4 regions of the Bacillus paralicheniformis genome follow, and region 3 is predicted to be linked to each of the others. Evidence: riboswitches for the same ligand, from Rfam matches in the RefSeq annotation. Region 3 holds a riboswitch; each other region holds the start of a gene.
What was found. A riboswitch is a leader RNA that binds a small molecule or an ion and turns the genes downstream of it on or off. The one in region 3 is predicted to bind S-adenosylmethionine.
Positions count from the first base shown of each region.

Region 1 (4,739 bases), 330 kb from region 3:
TCGCCAAGGGAATAGTAGCCCAGGTCAACGGCGCACTGCGCCATTTTCGGCCCGATGGAAGGAGCGGTTTGAAACTGGGCGAGCGCCTTGATGTATGCGGCGCGCTCCAAAGACGAACCGAGCGTATGTGCAAGGACGGACAGATCCATATATGCCGTGTTTTTTATTTTTACCTTGGCTGTCCTTAAGTTTGACCGTTCTTTTTTTGTCAGAGGCAGCTTCATATGAACACCTTTTAAAGATACAGATCGAACATGTTGACGTCATAGCCGAGCTGTTTTAAATAATTAAACAGCTGGGCCCTGTGATGGAAGACGTGGGTGAGCGTTTCCGTCAGCCAGCGGCTTTGGGTCATCCCTTCATCAAGGTAAAACGGCTTTGTTTTTTTCGTCAAAAATTCCTCGTCGGAGAGGGAAGTCATATACGTTTGAAAAGCGGCGAATCCTTTCTGCATCGCTTCAGCCATTTGGTCAGCCGACTGCAATGCACTATACTTCTTTTCAATTCGGGAGATGGCGGCCTCTTCCTTTTCCTGCATGATAGCCATGTCGGCTTCTGGGATGGCCGTCAGATGGCTTGCCAGTTCTTTCAGGCTTCGCATGCGGTCGGCGGGCCGGTAAGACCAGTCAGATTCCTTCACTTTTTTCAGAAGATGACACGTGGAGCGGATGCCCGTCTCCATCTCGTGGAACAAATCGCTCCGCAGGGCTTGAACTTGATTCATTTGCTTCATCCTTTCCATTTGGCATTATTCTAAAAGTATCACCTAATCCTGACAGGCTTTGTCACGATTCTAAAAAAAAAGTCAGTCGTACCTTGCTAAAATGTCAGAAGCCTTTCGTTTCAGCTGAAGCTTGATTTCCGCGGGTTCTTTGACAGTTGCCTCAGTGCCGAGGTTCCACAAAAGTTCCCCGAAATACTCAAGTTCTGGTCTGGGGAGGTTTGCATCGATCGCCCCCGTCCCGTCATCCCGCATGGTGAGGATCTTGAATAAGTCCACATCAGCCGCAGCCCGCCTGGCTCCTCTGCGTGTCAGTTCCGCTTGCAGCCGCACCGGTTCAGAGCACTCGCTCTCCGAATGTTTGATCCAGCTGAGAACCGATCGATAGGGAAGCTGGCGGGCCAGCGGGCTGGCCGCTTTTTCCGCCCGAAGGATGCGGTCGGCGCGGAACAGTCTGAACGCCTGCCTTTTAAAGCAATAGGCCGGACAGTACCAGAAGCCGTTCCAGCTGAACAAGCCGATGGGCTGGATGGATCTCTCCGCGCAATCGTCTGTTCCGTCATAAACGACCGTCAAAACGGATTGATTGATGGCTGCATCAAGAAGCGTTTCTAAATGTTCGGCGGCTTTTGGACGATGCGGATTCCAGAACACGATTCTGTCTTTCATCGCATCAATCCGCTCCTGTGTTTCCACGGGAAGGTGGCGGTAGAACTTTTTTAAAACCATCCGCGTTTCCGCATCAAAGGGAAGCGATCCGAAAAACTGCAGAGATTGATACGCGAAAAACATAGCCGCCGCCTCTGATTGTGTAAAAAAGAGCGGCGGAAGCACAGGTTCATTCAGCAAATAATAGCCTCCGTTCGCGCCTGTTTCAGAATAGATCGGGACGCCGAGCGCGCTCAGCTCGTCCAGATCGCGGAGAATCGTGCGGTAGGAAACCCCGAATTCTGCTGCGAGCTCCCCGGCCGTAAATTTTCGTTTTGTATGAACGGTCATCATCAATTCGATTAATCGCTCTGTTTTTGGCATCTGATTCCTCCGGTTCCGTCGTTTGGTTTCATCATACCATGTTCAATATGAGGAAAGATTTAAAAATGACCCTTGAAAAATGTCTTGACTTAGGTTAAAGTAAAGAACAATCAGAAAATTGAAGAGATTCTTATCACGAGAGGTGGAGGGACTGGCCCTTTGAAACCTCAGCAACCGGTCTGCACTGACGATGTCAGTGTACCAAGGTGCTAAATCCAGCAAGCAGATGCTTGGAAGATAAGAAGAAGCGCATAATCCCCCTTCTTCTTATGAAGAAGGGGTTTTTTATTTTTAAAAGGATGGTGTCATATGACTGAACATGTACAAACAACGCTGGCGCAAATCGGCAACCGCAGTGATGAAATAACGGGAACTGTCAATCCTCCCGTTTATTTCTCTTCTGCGTACAGGCACAAAGGGATCGGGGAATCCACAGGGTTTGATTACATTCGCACAAAAAATCCGACAAGACAGCTTGTTGAAGATGCAATCGCGAAACTCGAAGGGGGAACGCGCGGCTTTGCGTTCAGTTCCGGTATGGCTGCCATTCAGACGATCATGGCTCTGTTTCAAAGCGGGGATGAGCTCATCGTTTCGTCCGATTTATATGGGGGAACGTACCGCCTTTTTGAAAACGAATGGAAGAAATACGGACTTCGCTTTTTCTACGACGATTTTTCAGACGAAGACTGTATCAAGTCGAAAATCACGAACAATACAAAGGCACTGTTTGTAGAAACGCCGACAAATCCGCTCATGCAGGAAGCTGATATTCAAAAAATCGCGCAAATCGCCAAAGAGCACGACTTGCTGCTCATTGTTGACAATACGTTCTATACACCGGTTCTGCAAAAGCCGATTGAGCTCGGCGCTGATCTTGTCATTCACAGCGCGACGAAGTATTTGGGCGGTCATAACGATCTTTTGGCGGGGCTTGTCGTTGCAAAAGGCGAAGAGCTGTCTGAGGAAATGTTCCAGCACCAAAACGCCATCGGCGCGGTTTTATCGCCGTTCGATTCATGGCTCTTAATGAGAGGGATGAAGACGCTCGCTCTCAGGATGAGACAGCATCAGGAAAACGCGCGGGAACTTGCGGCCTTTTTGGAAGAGCAGGAGGAAATTGCCGATGTTCTTTATCCGGGAAAAGGCGGCATGCTGTCATTCCGCGTTCAAAAAGAAGAATGGGTTAATCCGTTGCTGAAAAATCTCAAGACGATCTGTTTCGCCGAAAGCCTCGGCGGAGTCGAAAGCTTCATCACCTATCCGGCGACACAGACCCATATGGATATCCCGGAAGACATCCGAATTGCAAACGGCGTCTGCAACAGACTTCTGCGCTTTTCAGTCGGAATCGAACACGTCTCCGATTTAAAGCAGGATCTAAAAGCTGCGCTGGAAAAAGTAAAAGGGGAGGCGGTTCCGCATGAGTCATGAAAACTGGACGCTTGAAACACGGCTTGTTCATAACCAAAATAAAACGGACGGAGCAACCGGAGCCGTCAGCGTGCCGATCCAGCACGCCTCAACCTTTCATCAAGGCTCTTTTGACAAATTCGGCGAATATGACTACAGCCGGTCAGGAACACCGACAAGAACGGCGCTTGAAGACACGATAGCCGAGCTTGAGGGAGGGACGAGGGGATTTGCTTTTTCATCCGGAATGGCCGCGATTTCCACCGCCTTTCTGCTTTTGTCAAAGGGCGATCACGTGCTTGTCACAAAAGATGTGTACGGCGGCACTTACCGGATGATTACGGAAGTGCTGAGCCGCTTCGGGATTGAACATACTTTCGTCGATATGACGGATTTAAATGAAATTGCTTTAAACATAAGGGAAAATACAAAAGTCATCTACCTTGAAACACCGTCAAATCCGACGCTCGGCATTACGGATATCAGAGGCGTCGTCAAGCTTGCCAAGGCGCACGGCTGTCTGACGTTTCTTGACAACACGTTTATGACCCCGGCGCTGCAGCGGCCGCTCGAGCTCGGCGTCGATGTTGTGCTACACAGCGCGACGAAGTTTTTAAGCGGACACAGCGACGTATTATCAGGACTTGCCGTTGTGAAAGACAAAAAGCTCGGGGAAGAACTTTATAAGCTGCAAAATTCGTTCGGCGCTGTTCTCGGCGTCCAAGACTGCTGGCTTGTGCTGAGAGGGCTGAAAACACTGCAGGTTCGGCTTGAAAAAGCATCTCGAACAGCTCAGCAGCTCGCTGAATTTTTTGAAAAGCATCCGGCCGTCAAACAAGTGTATTATCCGGGGCTGTCTTCGCATCCGGGTGCGTCAGTTCACAGGCACCAGTCATATGGCGCCGGCGCCGTCCTTTCGTTCGAGCTGGAGAATGCAGAAGCCGTGAAAAAGATTGTGGAACGCGTCTCTCTTCCGGTCTTTGCCGTCAGTCTCGGCGCTGTGGAGTCGATCCTTTCCTATCCGGCAAAAATGTCACACGCCGCTATGCCGAAAGAAGAGCGGGAAAAACGGGGGATTACCGACGGCCTTCTGCGGCTGAGCGTCGGTGTGGAACATGCCGATGATTTGCAGGCCGATTTTGCCCGTGCATTGGAAGCCGTATCCGGAGCGTTCGCCCGATCATAAAAGAAGCCGCAGACTCTTCAGGGAATCTGCGGCTTTTTTTGCGTTTAAACCAGGGTAGAAAACCATGTGCCCAAGAGGGTGCCGACATAATTGCCGATCAGATATCCGAACGTCCCGACCAGCATAACCGGAGCGACGAGGCTCTGCCAGCCTTTGGCGATCGCCATCGCCGCCGCTGTTGTCGGACCGCCGACAGATGCGTTGCAGGCCAAGAGAATTTCCTCGAGCCGAAAACGCAACAGCTTTCCTGCGGCAAGCGTTACGAGCAGGTTGGACATGGCAACCACAAACACAAATGCCAAAAGGAGCGGTGCGTTCATGAGAATGATCCGCAAGTCTGCCGGAATGCCGATCACCACAAAGAATAAGTAAATCAAATAAGTCCCG
Region 1 is NZ_CP023665.1:1,388,599-1,393,337, forward strand. It holds gene CP943_RS07065 (helix-hairpin-helix domain-containing protein) at 1-224, opposite strand, end outside; gene CP943_RS07070 (DinB family protein) at 236-724, opposite strand; gene CP943_RS07075 (helix-turn-helix transcriptional regulator) at 806-1,753, opposite strand; SAM riboswitch class I at 1,881-1,997, shown strand; gene CP943_RS07080 (methionine biosynthesis PLP-dependent protein) at 2,063-3,187, shown strand; gene metC (cystathionine beta-lyase) at 3,177-4,352, shown strand; gene CP943_RS07090 (DUF819 family protein) at 4,397-4,739, opposite strand, start outside.
Region 1: another riboswitch for S-adenosylmethionine. It lies ahead of CP943_RS07080 (methionine biosynthesis PLP-dependent protein); the one in region 3 lies ahead of CP943_RS05410 (methionine ABC transporter ATP-binding protein).

Region 2 (4,739 bases), 2.2 Mb from region 3:
GCGGCTGACCGAAAACAATGAGCGCCCCGTTCACTGTCCAAAGTACGCTGTACTGCCCAAGAGATATCCCCAGCTCCTGGGTGTGTGAAGCGATGGTCGAGGACCATTGCGAATAAGCGACCCAGCCGAGCAGGTAGCCCGTACATATAACCAAAAGCGCGGAGAATCTAGATTTCCCGCTGACTGAATCGGCATGATCCAAAACAGAAGACTGCATGGCTTTTTCAGACCGGATGCGTCTAAATCCGAAAATCGCAATCAAGAAAAAGACGGCATATAGCATCGCATTCGCCAGAAAAACATACGTAAATGAAAAAGACGCGACAATTCCGCCGAGCGCTGAACCAACTGCCACCCCTGCATTTTGCGCCACGTATACAGCATTGAACGGCTTTCTGCCGCCTTCCGGCCAAACCGAGCCGGCCATTGCATAGCATGCCGGAAACACGATCCCTGATCCAAAACCGGCCAATGTTAAGAAAAGAATGTATTGGAACCACTCATGAAAAAAGACGAGGCCTGAAAGGCTCGCAAACGTGATCACAATTCCAAGTACGACCGTTTTAAATCCGCCGATTTTATCGAATAAATATCCTCCGAACAGGTTGCCCAGCACATTTGCCCCTGAGTTCAGCATCAGCACAAATCCGGCCGCTGTCAGCGACTTTCCCAAATGCTGATGGATATAGATGGTATTCAGCGGCCATAAAAAAGATGCCCCTGTGACATTGATAAACATTCCGATGACCAAAAGCCATAATGTGCGCGGCATAGCGTTTCCTTCTTTCTCTTTAGCATTCCCTCTAGATTCTATTCGTTTTGCCCATTTTTTTCAATTGACACGATTTCGATTTTCAACATAAAAAACCCCCTTTTTAAAGGGGGAATTTTTTTATGATTGCGTCATCCATTTTGGCTTTCCGAAACCGGCGAATTCCCGATCGATCGCATCTTCGAAAGCTTTGGATTTTACCGCTTCTTTGAGATCTTTGGCGAATGGCTTGTCTTTGTTTTTTTCATCCACTACCACTTGATTGCGGTAGCGGTCAGGCATGTTCTCAAGCGCCAGCGCGTCCTGCAACTTCATATTAGCGGAGAGAGCGAAATTACCCGGGACAGCCGCGATATCCAGGTCATCGACCGCTCTTGGAAGATTGGCAGATTCAAGCTGTTTAAATGTCAGCTTTTTCGGATTTTCCGCAATATCCTGCACAGAGGCTTTCAATGTGTCGACATCGCTTTTCAGCCGAATCAGCCCCTGATCCTGGAGCGTTAAAAATGCCCTGGCGGCATTGGCCGGATCGTTTGGAACAGCCACTTCCGCCCCGTTTTTGACATCGTTCAAGTCGTTATATTTGGCAGAATAGAGACCCATCGGAGCGGTCGGCACAGAAATGAGTGCAGCAAGATGTTTATTGTTTTCTTGATTGTATGATTTCATAAAAACCTCATGTTGAAACAAATTGGCGTCGAGTTCGCCTTCGCTTAACGCCGTGTTCGGCTGTACATAGTCGGTGAATTCGACCACTTCAACTTTGTAGCCTTTTTTCTCAAGTTCAGGCTGAATCGCTTTTTTGACCATATCGTAATACGGTCCTGCAGTAGCGCCTATTTTGATCGTTTTACCATCGCTTTCGGCATTGTTTCCGCATGCGGTCAGAAGCGCCATGCTCAAGGCCAGTCCCAGCACGGAAGTCCATTTTAATATCTTGTTCATGTATATCTCCTCCTCCAAAATAAAAAAAACTCTTTCAGCGCCTGAAAGAGTTGTTCAACTTATCTTTCAGAATGCGCCTGACATTCTGCTGGATTTAGCACCTTGCTCTGCTGCAGGTTGCTGAGATTTCGCCGGGCCAGTCCCTCCATCTCTCTTTATAAGCTGCATATTCAGTTTTTTAAATGATTTCTTTATTTTACGTTTGAATATTTAGATTTGCAAGAAGTTTTTTGGTATAAACATTTTTTTCTTTTTAAGCTAAAATATAGTTATCAAACACGAAAGGAGACGAATCATGGAATCTATCATGCTGATCGGGTTTTTATCCTTTATTTTTTCCATCTGCTACCTTGTATTTCATTTGATCAGAAGAATCTTTTCTCCAGGCAAAAGGTTTTCCAGAAAACTCTTTTATCCTTGTTTTGCAGGCGGACTTCTCCTCCTGATCATCTCTGCGCCTTATTACAGTGAGGAAACATATGCCGTAAATGAGACAAAAACAGAGGACCTGACAACCGAGCTTCAGGAACTGAAAACTGAACACAGCGCTGTACAAAAGGAGCAAACCGCATTAAAGCAGCAGCTCAATCAAGCAAACGAAAAACTGAAGGCAGCCAAAACGGAGAATGACACATTAAAAAAAGAAAATGAAAAACTGACAAAAGAAAAAGACTCGCTTACGAAAAAAACAAAATCGCTGTCAGAAAAACTGGCTAAGGCTGAAGAAAAAAGCGGCAGTGCCGAAGCCACTGTAAAAGAAAAGAACGCCACCGCTCAGGCCGGAACGTCACACAGCGCGCCCTCCCCTAAGAAAAACAGCGGTGAAAGCAAACAAGAGTGCAAAATCAAAGGAAGCGTCAACCATATTTATCATACACCAGGAAGTACATATTATGACCGCACGAAAAACGTCGCCCGCTGGTTCTGCACAGAACAGGAGGCGCGTGATGCGGGGTACAGACCTCCGAAACGTTAAAAAAGCCGGCATACCGCCGGCTTTTTTCTTAAAGCTCTCTTCTTAATGCTGTCAGCACGTTCGTTCTTGTCGCTTTAATGGCCGGGTTCAGGCCTGAAAGAATGGCGACGCCTGCACTGATCAAGGTCGCGATAAGGACAAGACTGACCGGAATGTACGAGAAGGTGATGCTGAAGTCTGCCGCACTCGCTCCTCCTTCTGAAACCGATGATAAAATAGGTGGTATAATCTTGTTCACTAAAAAGCTGACACCGTATGAAATGATAACACCTAAAACAGATCCTAAGATACCGATATAGGCGCTTTCCAGCAGAAACATTTTCCTGATCACGTTCGGGCTTGCCCCGATCGCTTTCATAATGCCGATCTCCTGCGTCCGCTCTGTAACCGCCATTGTCATCGTGTTGAAAATGCCGATCGCTGAAATCAAGACGGCAATGACTCCGACGAAGATCAGACCGATTTTAAAAGCCATGAAAAAAAGATTAATGCTTTCGAGTTTTTTCGTTATTGAATCGACGTAGTAGCCTTCATCCTCCAAATCTGTTGTCAGCTGTCCGACATGTTCAAAGTTATCCGCGTAAACCGAAAGCTTTTTTTCGATCGTGCCGCTGTCTTTGTCCGCCTTCAGAAATCCGGTGATGTCTTTTTGCATGTCGTTGCTGACATAGACTGTTGAATCGCTTGCCCATTCATAAGAAGGTTTTTTCGTAACTCCGACAACTTTCAGATCATATGTTTTCGCTTTCCCTTCTTCTCCTGTTTTTTCATCCATTTTTGAGATCTTTAATTCAATTGTTTTGCCGAGAATATCTTCTGCGTATCCTTTTGGTTCTTTTACTTCCTCAGCATTATTTTCCATCTGCTTTTCATAATCTTGGGCTTCTTTTTTCGTCCAGAGATTCTTCCCGAAATGGTAGCCGACGACGATTTCATTCGGTGTTTTCGCTACGCGGCCGCGATCGAGTTTAATATTGGCTTTTTGTTCAGCAGCCATGTCAGTAATCGTGATATTCGACATTTGATTGTTTGTCCTGTTGCCCAACTTTGCTTCAGCAGGTGCGAACACCTGCGTGCGCTCGATAATCGCGGACACATCTTTGCGATTTTCGAATTCTTTCAAGTCTTTCTTTTGAACTTTCTGATCGCTTTGCCCTTCTTTTCCGACAACATTTATCTCAGTCACGATTTGCTCTTTCATCAGCTGTTCAGTCAGCGATTTTTGCAGGCCGAATCCGACCGATGCGAGCACGATTAAAAACGCGCAGGCCACCGTTGTTGCGAGAATGGTCATGAATACACGCAGGCGGTTTTTCTTCATATTTCTTCTAATGAACTTCAACTGATCCTTAAACTTCAACAGTCTCTTCCCCCTTCTCTAATACGCCGTCAGATAACTGAAATTTCGTTTTGGCGATCGATGCCACCTCGTCATCGTGCGTGATGATGACGAATGTAATACCGCGCTCCCTGTTCAGCTGCCGAATGAATTCGAGGATTTCCTGCTCTGTTTCGGAATCGAGGCTTCCGGTCGGTTCGTCGGCTAAAATGATTGACGGATTCAAAATCAAAGCGCGGGCGATGCTGACGCGCTGCTGCTGTCCGCCTGAAAGCTCATTCGGATAGTGTCCAGCGTGGTTTTCAAGGCCGACGCGGTGAAGCATCTCATTGACGCGCTGCTTCCGCTCAGACGGATGAACACCTTTTAAAGTCAGAGGCAGTTCGATGTTTTCGTAAGTCGTCAAGCTCGGAATCAGCTGAAAACTTTGAAAGATGAAGCCGAAATGTTCAAGCCTGAATGCCGCCCATTCTTTTTCGCTGTACTTTGTGACATCCGTACCGTCAATGACGATCTTACCTTTTGTCGGGGCGATATAGCCGGAAATCAAGTTCAACAGCGTCGATTTTCCGGAACCGCTCCGTCCGACAATGCAGGCGATTTCGCCTTTTTCAACGGTAAGCGAGACATCCTTTAACACTTTAACTTCATTTTCCCTCCCCTTTTTACCGACTTTAAATGAGTGGTGAATATGCTCTACACTGATC
Region 2 is NZ_CP023665.1:3,247,113-3,251,851, forward strand. It holds gene CP943_RS16490 (MDR family MFS transporter) at 1-772, opposite strand, end outside; gene CP943_RS16495 (MetQ/NlpA family ABC transporter substrate-binding protein) at 893-1,717, opposite strand; SAM riboswitch class I at 1,774-1,881, opposite strand; gene CP943_RS16500 (sunset domain-containing protein) at 2,013-2,693, shown strand; gene CP943_RS16505 (ABC transporter permease) at 2,722-4,053, opposite strand; gene CP943_RS16510 (ABC transporter ATP-binding protein) at 4,043-4,739, opposite strand, start outside.
Region 2: another riboswitch for S-adenosylmethionine. It lies ahead of CP943_RS16495 (MetQ/NlpA family ABC transporter substrate-binding protein); the one in region 3 lies ahead of CP943_RS05410 (methionine ABC transporter ATP-binding protein).

Region 3 (4,739 bases):
CCTGCACAACGATGACGAGAATTGCAACCGTGATGATCATCGTCAGCGTGTCAAACCTTTGGTAGCCGTATGTGATCGCCAAATCCCCAAGACCGCCGGCGCCTATCGCACCAGCCATCGCCGACGCTCCGACCAATCCGACCGTTGCCACCGTAAAACTCAGCACAAGCGAACCGAGCGCTTCCGGAATCAGAAACCGGAAGATGATCTGCCGCGGAGTCGCTCCCATTGCTTCAGCGGCTTCAATGACTCCCGGATCGACTTCAAGCAGAGAGTTCTCGACGAGCCTTGCGATGTAAGGCCCCGCATAAAAAGTCAGGGGAACAATCGCTGCCGATGTGCCGATGGACGTCCCCACAATCAGCCTTGTCACCGGAATTAAAGCAACCATCAAGATGATAAACGGAACGGAACGGAAAATGTTAATGATCATATTGACAACCGTAAAAACTGCCGGATTTTCAAGCAGATGCCCCTTCCTTGTGACAACCAGCAAAATGCCGAGCGGAATGCCGATCACGCTTGAAAATAAAAGCGAGAAAACCGTCATTTGAATCGTCTGAACCAGTGCGTCAATGATTTGGTCATATGTAACAAGCATGCTTATACCTCCCTGATGCGAATGTTTTCTCTGCGGATATATTCGAGCGCCCGCCCGATTTCACCGTCTTCCCCCTGCAGTTCAACCGTCATACTGCCAAACGGAATTCCCTGAAGCTCTGTAATCGTTCCGTGCAGAATGTTGACTTCTACGTCAAACCGCTTTGCCACTTGCGAAAGAAATGGCTTCCCGGAAGATTCGCCGACAAATTGAAGCTGGTAGAGATGCTTCACATTTAATTTTTGAATCGATTCAGGTATCTCGTGGTCGATGGCTGATTTGACAAAGCTTTTGGCCGTTTCGGTTTCCGGCGCGGAAAACACGTCAAACACGCTGCCTGATTCAATGATCCTTCCTTTTTCAATGACCGCGACTTTGTCGCAGATTTCTTTTGCCACATTCATTTCATGAGTGATCAACAAAATCGTGATGTTATATTGTTCGTTGACGCGCTTCAGCAGCTTCAAAATATCGCCGGTCGTCTGCGGGTCAAGCGCGGATGTCGCTTCATCACAGAGCAGAACCTCCGGATTTGTCGCCAGCGCCCGGGCAATGCCGACGCGCTGCTTTTGGCCGCCCGACAGCTGATCCGGATAATCGCGGGCTTTATCCTCAAGTCCGACAAAATGGAGCAGTTCCGTCACTTTTTGCTTGATTTCGGCTTTCGGTGTTTTGACAAGCGCGAGCGGCTCAGCGACATTAGCGAAAATCGTCTTTGAATTTAACAGGTTAAAATGCTGAAATACCATGCCGATCTTCCTTTTAACAGCTCGAATCTCAGCTTTCGACAGAGACATTAAGTCTCTTCCGCCGACGAATACCTTTCCGGCCGTCGGTTTTTCAAGGAAGTTCACACAGCGGATCAGCGTGCTTTTCCCTGCGCCGCTGAATCCGATGACGCCGTATATTTCCCCTTTATCTACATGAAGGTCGATTCCATTGAGCGCATGAACCTTCTGTCCGCCGCTTTCATAGACCTTTTCAACGCCTTCAAATGTAATCATGATGATCTTCCTCCTCTTTTTGGCTAACAAAAAAGGCTCCCTCTTAAAAAATAAGAAGAAGCCTTAGACGACACGAAGTAAATAGAGTGGTCCGCTCTCTTCTTATCTTCCAAGCCCGTACGGCTTGTTGGATGTGGCACAGTATTCTGCTGTATGCAGAACCCGCTGCCGAGGCTTCATAGGGCCAATTCCCTCCGCCTCTCTAAATAAGAAGTGTTGATGCATGAAGTTTTACCTAACTTTACAGCTTCTTTGAAATGTTGTCAATCAGAATTGTGAAAATTTCAAAAACCCGCTTTTTAATGCTTTATTTTTCGCCCTGATTATTAAATTTCACTTTTTTTAAAAAAATTGTGTTTAGCAGTTGTAATTTCGCTTAAACACTGGTAAAGTAAAGGTAATTATTTTTGTTCGAACTATCTTTAAGAAGAAAGTTTTGTAAGAGTTTTCGTCTTGGAAGTTTGTTTTAGAGCAAGAATAGTGAATTTAAGCGTTATCGCTTTAGGAGGAAATTTCATGCTAGAAGGTAAAGTAAAATGGTTTAACTCTGAAAAAGGTTTCGGATTCATCGAAGTTGAAGGACAAGACGATGTATTCGTTCATTTCTCTGCTATTCAAGGCGAAGGCTTCAAAACTTTGGAAGAAGGCCAATCTGTATCTTTCGAAATCGTTGAAGGAAACCGCGGACCACAAGCTGCTAACGTAACAAAAGCGTAAGCTGTGAACCGCTGATCTTCATACAGGACTGCTGACCGAATGTCAGCAGTCTTTTTATATTTAAAAAAAGCCTGACGCCCGGAAAACCGGCGTCAGGCTTTTTTTGCGAAAACCGCTTATGAAGCGATGTCTCTTTTTGTGAATGCACCAAAGGCGAGCACATGAAAAACGATAAAATAGACAGCCAGCACCACAATCGAGAATCCCAGCGTCATGTCTGAAACAAGCGGAGATCCGTCAAAGTATTGAGTGAGATCAGTGTTGGCAAATAAGATGTATTTCACCCAATCAAATTTCGTTGCGAGCAAGTTTGTCACCGTTCCGCCCATTGCCAAAAGGAAAATTGAAATACCTACGGCAAGCGAGCTGTTTCTGAAAACAGCTGAAATCATAAAGGCCATTGTCGCCATCATCAAAAGCGAGATTGAATTCAGCAAATAGCTGCCGGCCAAGTGCAGCAGCAGGCTTTTTTCTTCAACTGTTCCATCGGCGTACGCCAAGTGAACCTGGCTGCCGTCGCCTGCCCCGAATAAAGCAATGCCTGTGATACCCGCGCTTGCGAACAGAATGAAAAGCAAAGCCAATGCAAAAAGCAGAACTGTAAAATATTTTGCCAGCAAAATTTTAAAGCGGCTGATCGGCCTGATGACAAGCAGCTTCACCGTTCCCCAGTTGAATTCATTCGCAACGATTCCCGCAGCCACCGTGATCACAAACAGACCGAGGAGAGGAATGGTGCTGCTCGCGTCGCTGATGAACGACAGGGCCGAATAGTCCCCGTCTTCCGGCAAATCGTGCTTGATTCGATACTCATTAATGGCGGTCAACCGTTCATAGCTTTTTTCAAGTGCCGGATTATTGACCCCTTTAAGTTGTTCTTTCATATCTTTATTTTCCTGCATCAATTCTTTTTTCCAGTCCGGGTTTTGGTCTGTCTCTCCGATCGTCTTTGTGAGAACGCCCAGCCCGATGGCAGATAACAGCAAAATCGCAATCATGACATATGTGCCTTTTCGATTAAAAATTTTGATCCATTCATTTACGATGAGATTAAACATGCTGAGCTTCCTCCTTCTCTGCGGTGATTTCCAGGAACCGGTCTTCCAGCGATTTGTTCACAGCCTTCACTTCATATAGGCGGACACCGTTGTCTGACAAGTGTTTGATCAAATCAGGCACTTCATCCTTTTGAAGGCTGAGCTCTATCCCGCCATCCGCTTCGTCAACCTTCATCTTTTTGAAGGCAGCCGCTTCCCGCATCAGAGCCTGATTGTCATCCGCTTGAATATAATAGCGCTTCTTTTCATCCCGAGCGGGTCCGTGCACATGCTGAATATCCCGGAGCTTTCCGTTCTGGATAATGGCGATCCTGTCGCACATCAGCTCCATTTCTGAAAGCAGGTGGCTTGAAACGATGACCGCCATACCTCTTTCTCTCGTCAGCTTTCTTAAATGATCGCGAATTTCCCGGATACCGGCCGGATCAAGCCCGTTCGTCGGCTCATCGAGAATCAAGAGCTTCGGATCGTGCAAAAGGCTTTGGGCCAGGCCAAGCCTTTGTCTCATTCCTAAAGAATACGTTTTGACCTTATCATTGATCCTGTTTTTCAATCCGACAAGCTCGACGATTTCGTCAATTTTCTGTTTCGTCACGCCTTTCGTCATGCGCGCGTATTGCTGAAGGTTTTGATAGCCCGTTAAAAATTTATACAGTTCCGGATTTTCAACGATCGCTCCGATATGCCGCGCGGCCTTTTCAAAATTTTCTTTTACGCTGACGCCGCACACGGCGATTTCACCGGCGGTGATGTTCATATGCCCGACAATCATCCGGATCGTCGTCGTTTTTCCGGCGCCGTTCGGACCCAGGAAGCCGAATATTTCGCCTGCCCGCACGTCAAAGCTCAAGCCGTCGATAATCTTTTTCCCCCTGATCGTTTTTGATACATTTTTTAATTCCAAAAGTGTTTCCACTGTTTCTCCTCCAGCCTTTTCAATTTTTTTCTTCAATAAACCGTTTCAGCCATTCCAAAAGCGACATTCCGGATTCCTCGCGCAGCTGTTCGACATCCTTTTTTTCTTCAATTCGGCCATTTAAGACGACAACGACCTCATCCAAAATTTGTTCAATTTCATGAATCTCATGGGTGGCGATGACGATTGTCTGCTTATCAAGCTCCAAATATGTAAGAAGGCTTTTGACGATCGATTCTCTCACCATCGGATCAAGACCGGAAAACGGCTCATCAAGCAGCACGACTGCTGCATCGCGCGCCAATGTGAGCGCGAGCTTCAGCCTGCCCCGGTTGCCTTTGGAAAGCTTGCCGATTTTTTTATCCCCGTCGATTTTCATGTCCTTTAACAGATCCCACGCTTTATTTATACGGAAATCGGAAAACTGGGTTTCATAAAAGTGA
Region 3 is NZ_CP023665.1:1,056,944-1,061,682, reverse strand. It holds gene CP943_RS05415 (methionine ABC transporter permease) at 1-601, opposite strand, end outside; gene CP943_RS05410 (methionine ABC transporter ATP-binding protein) at 604-1,605, opposite strand; SAM riboswitch class I at 1,705-1,818, opposite strand; gene cspB (cold shock-like protein CspB) at 2,122-2,322, shown strand; gene CP943_RS05400 (ABC transporter permease) at 2,439-3,380, opposite strand; gene CP943_RS05395 (ABC transporter ATP-binding protein) at 3,373-4,296, opposite strand; gene CP943_RS05390 (ABC transporter ATP-binding protein) at 4,316-4,739, opposite strand, start outside.

Region 4 (4,739 bases), 700 kb from region 3:
TGTATGTGGCAACCGCAGACGGCACCCGCGGTTCAAAGGGATTTGTTACAGATGTCATTGAAAACGAGGGGCTTCAGTTTGACTGCATAATGGCCTGCGGACCGACGCCGATGCTGAAAGCTTTAAAACAGCGCTATCCGGATAAAGAGGTTTATCTGTCAATGGAAGAGCGCATGGGATGCGGGATCGGCGCTTGCTTTGCCTGTGTCTGCCATACGGAAGAAAGCGAAACATCTTATGTGAAGGTATGCCTTGATGGTCCTGTTTTCAAAGCCCAGGAGGTGCTGTTATGATGCTCGAAGTCAATTTGCCGGGCCTTCAATTGAAAAATCCGATCATGCCGGCTTCAGGCTGCTTCGGATTCGGGAGAGAATTTGCGAACTTTTACGATCTTTCACGTCTCGGTGCGATCATGATTAAAGCGACGACGAGCGAACCGCGCTTCGGGAATCCGACGCCGCGCGTCGCCGAGACGCAAGCCGGCATGCTTAATGCCATCGGTCTGCAAAATCCGGGTTTAGAGGCTGTCATGGAACACGAATTGCCGTGGCTCGAACAGTTCGATACACCGATTATCGCCAATGTCGCCGGCTCGCAGATCGACGATTATGTTGAAGTGGCTGAAGAAATCAGCAAAGCGCCGAATGTTCATGCGCTCGAGCTGAATATTTCCTGTCCTAACGTGAAAACGGGAGGGATCGCCTTCGGTACGCAGCCGGAAATGGCCAGTGAGCTGACGAAAGCGGTGAAAGAGGTTGCGAGCGTTCCCGTCTATGTGAAGCTGTCGCCGAATGTCGCGAATATTACCGACATCGCTCTTGCCATAGAAGAAGCGGGAGCGGACGGTTTGACGATGATCAACACCTTGATCGGGATGCGGCTCGACTTAAAAACGGGAAAGCCGATCTTGGCGAACAAAACCGGCGGATTATCAGGCCCTGCTGTTAAACCGGTGGCCATCAGAATGGTGCATGAAGTCAGCCAAAAAGTCAGCATTCCGATCATCGGCATGGGCGGTGTCCAGTCAGCGGAAGATGTGCTTGAGTTTTTGCTGGCGGGTGCGAGCGCAGTCGCCGTCGGCACCGCAAACTTTGTTAATCCGTTTGTTTGTCCCGAAATCATCGCCGATTTGCCGCGCGTTTTAGAAAAATACGGATACCGTTCGTTGAACGAGTGTATCGGAAGGAGCTGGAAGGATGAAACATACGCCGCCCATCATCGCGCTTGATTTTGCATCAGCACAGGAAACATATGCGTTTTTGGACCGGTTTCATGGAGAAGAGCTTTTCGTGAAGGTGGGCATGGAGCTTTTTTATCAGGAAGGGCCGGCCATCCTTGAAAAGTTACAGGAGCGCGGCTGCCGCATTTTCCTTGATCTAAAATGCCACGACATTCCAACGACCGTATACAAGGCGATGAAAAGGCTGGCGGGGTTTGGCGTCAGCCTTGTCAATGTGCACGCAGCAGGCGGAAAGCAAATGATGGAGTCGGCGCTTGAAGGCCTTGAAGCGGGGACTCCGGCAGGCCGAAAACGCCCTTCATTAATTGCTGTGACCCAGCTGACAAGCACGTCTTCAGTAATGCTTCAGCAAGAGCTGCTGATTGAAACGCCGCTTCTCGATACAGTTGTTCACTACAGCAAGTTGGCTAAAGAAAGCGGACTTGACGGTGTCGTCTGCTCCGTCCATGAAGCCGAACACATTTACCGGGCCGCGTCTTTAGATTTTCTGACCGTGACACCCGGAATTCGCATGGCGGATGACAAAAACAACGACCAGGTCCGGGTGGCGACGCCTGGCTACGCAAGGGAAAAAGGCGTGTCGGCGATCGTTGTCGGCCGTTCGATTACACAGGCGGAAGATCCTGTGTCAGCCTACAGAAGAATAGGACATGAGTGGGAGGGAACCAAGGCATGAAAACAGACATTGCAAACCATTTATTAAGAATCAAAGCGGTTTTCCTGCGCCCGAACGAGCCGTTTACATGGGCGAGCGGCATCTTGTCGCCCATCTACTGCGACAATCGTTTGACGCTTTCATATCCGGAAGTAAGGGATGATATAGCTTCAGGGCTTGCCGGACTGATTCAAGACAAGTTTCCCGGAGCCGAAATGATCGCCGGTACGGCAACTGCGGGAATCCCCCATGCCGCGCTTGCCGCCGACAGGCTGAGCCTGCCGATGTGCTACGTCAGAAGCAAACCGAAGGCGCACGGCAAAGGAAACCAAATTGAAGGCGCTGTTGTAAAAGGACAAAAAGTCGTTGTAATTGAAGATTTAATTTCAACGGGAGGAAGCGTCCTTGAAGCGGCAGCCGCTCTCACAGAGGCGGGATGTGAAGTGCTCGGTGTCGCCGCCATTTTCACTTACGGGCTTCCTAAAGCTGCCGCCGCCTTCAGCGAAGCGGGCGTTGAATACCGCACGCTGACTGATTACGATACATTGACAGAGGCTGCGCTTGCCGGCGGATATATCAGCGAACAGGATGCCGCCAAACTGAAAGAATGGAAGGCGGATCCTGAAAGCAAGTCTTGGATGGATTAATGAAAAAAGCCGTATTCTCCTAATGGGAGAACGGCTTTTTTTGCGTCTTTTTGCAGATTTAAAAATAGTAAAATCGGATTATTTTTATTTTTTATTAATCCTATAAAAAAAGTCGGGTTGACTTTTGTTCGAATTGTGCTAAAATTTTAAAATAACAAAAGCAAACTTATCAAGAGCGGTGGAGGGACTGGTCCGATGAAACCCGGCAACCTGCGTGTGAAGCGTAAGGTGCTACTTCCAGCAAAATGCCCTCATTTTGAGAGATAAGGAATAGCGGAGTTCCTCGTCTTTCTTTCAAATTTGGAAGAAAGATTTTAATTTTTAGGGGCAGAGGAGGAGCTAGAAGTGAAGACAGATGAACAGCTTGAAAAGGTGATCATCAAAATGAAAGACATGCTGAAAGACATGAATTACGGATCGATCACATTCGTTGTTCAGGACGGCAAAGTCATTCAAATCGAAAAAAATGAAAAAATAAGATTGAAATAGCTGACTAGACAAACTAGAGGCGGTTTTCACAGTTTTTTTCTGCTGGAAGCCGTTTTTTTGTTGGCGAAAAAAGGGGGAACCGAAAATTTTTACTTACAGCACATGGGAAGAACCAAATATCTCTTTTCAGGAAGATGACTCTTATAAAGGAGCGCTGTCCGTCTTGAAATGGGCGTACGGACATTACGGAAATCAGCTTGTATATGCGTGCAGCTTCGGAATTGAGGGAATCGTCCTGATCGATTTGATTTATAAGGTGAAAAAAGATGCGGTCATCGTTTTCCTTGATACGGGATTTCATTTTAAAGAAACGTATGAAACGATCGACGCTGTCAAAGAACGATATCCAGGCCTTCAGATTATCATGAAAACACCGGAGCTTACCGTCGAAGAGCAGGCGAAAGAATATGGGGACGAACTATGGAAGACCGCTCCGAATTCCTGCTGTGAAATGAGGAAGGTCATTCCTCTCCGCGAGACGCTTTCAGGCTACCCGGCGTGGCTGTCGGGCCTGCGCCGCGAGCAATCGCCCGGGCGGAGCAAAACGAATTTTTTGAACAAAGATGAAAAATTCAAGTCTATCAAAGTTTGTCCGCTCATTCATTGGACGTGGAAGGATATTTGGAGATATGTGACAAAGCACGATCTCCCGTATAATCCGCTTCATGATCAAGGCTACCCGAGCATCGGCTGCGCTCCGTGCACCTCTCCGGCCTTTACAATGGATGATCTTCGATCAGGCCGCTGGAACGGATCGGCTAAAACAGAATGCGGATTACACGAGTAAGGAGATGAGTCATGGAACTTGCCGCCATTTTATTTAGCATGTTTTTTGCGATGAATATCGGAGCGAGCGGTGCAGCTGCTTCAATGGGAATCGCCTATGGATCTGAAGCCGTCAAAAAGAAGTTTCACGCACTAATAATCTGTGCAGCAGGCGTTCTCTCGGGCGCCGTCATCGGCGGAGGAAACGTCGTGAAAACGATCAGCTCAGGCATCATTCCCGAACGGGTGATTTCGCTTGAAATCGTCTGCATTATTATCGGCTCGGCGGCACTGTCGCTCTTTATCGCAAATGTACTCGGCATCCCGCTTTCGACAAGTGAAGTGACGGTCGGATCTGTTGTCGGAGTAGGTGTTGCTTACCAGGTTTTATATGTGAAATCTTTGCTTGTCATCGTCTCATTTTGGGTCGTTGTACCAATCGTCGCTTTTACCTTTACATTTGCGATGGCAAACATCATGAAAAAAACGATCAAACGTCCAGCCTCGGGAAAGAAAGCAAAGGTTTTGGCGGTCATTCTGTTGATCACCGGGTTTTTTGAAGCCTTCTCAGCAGGCATGAACAATGTCGCAAATGCTGTCGGACCTCTGGTGGCGGCGCATGTTTTGACAGTCGGGGAAGGAACGCTCTACGGCGGACTGTTTGTCGCGCTGGGCGCCCTTTTACTGGGCAGGCGCGTTCTTGAAACAAACGGCAAAAAAATAACGAAATTTTCAAAAGGAGAGGGGATCATCCTTTCCGGAACAGGAGCCGGGCTTGTCATCATCAGTTCGATTTTCGGTTTGCCGGTTCCGCTTGCGCAAGTCACATCATCTTCTATTATAGGGATGGGAATGGCAAAAAACGGCGGCAATGTCTTTCATAAACAAGTGGTCAAAACGATGCTGAAAGTATGGGTCGTCTCGCCGTTCCTTTCATTAAGCT
Region 4 is NZ_CP023665.1:1,755,626-1,760,364, forward strand. It holds gene CP943_RS08980 (dihydroorotate dehydrogenase electron transfer subunit) at 1-293, shown strand, start outside; gene CP943_RS08985 (dihydroorotate dehydrogenase) at 293-1,228, shown strand; gene pyrF (orotidine-5'-phosphate decarboxylase) at 1,197-1,916, shown strand; gene pyrE (orotate phosphoribosyltransferase) at 1,913-2,542, shown strand; SAM riboswitch class I at 2,706-2,812, shown strand; gene CP943_RS09000 (YezD family protein) at 2,915-3,031, shown strand; gene CP943_RS09005 (phosphoadenylyl-sulfate reductase) at 3,117-3,818, shown strand; gene CP943_RS09010 (sulfate permease) at 3,830-4,739, shown strand, end outside.
Region 4: another riboswitch for S-adenosylmethionine. It lies ahead of CP943_RS09000 (YezD family protein); the one in region 3 lies ahead of CP943_RS05410 (methionine ABC transporter ATP-binding protein).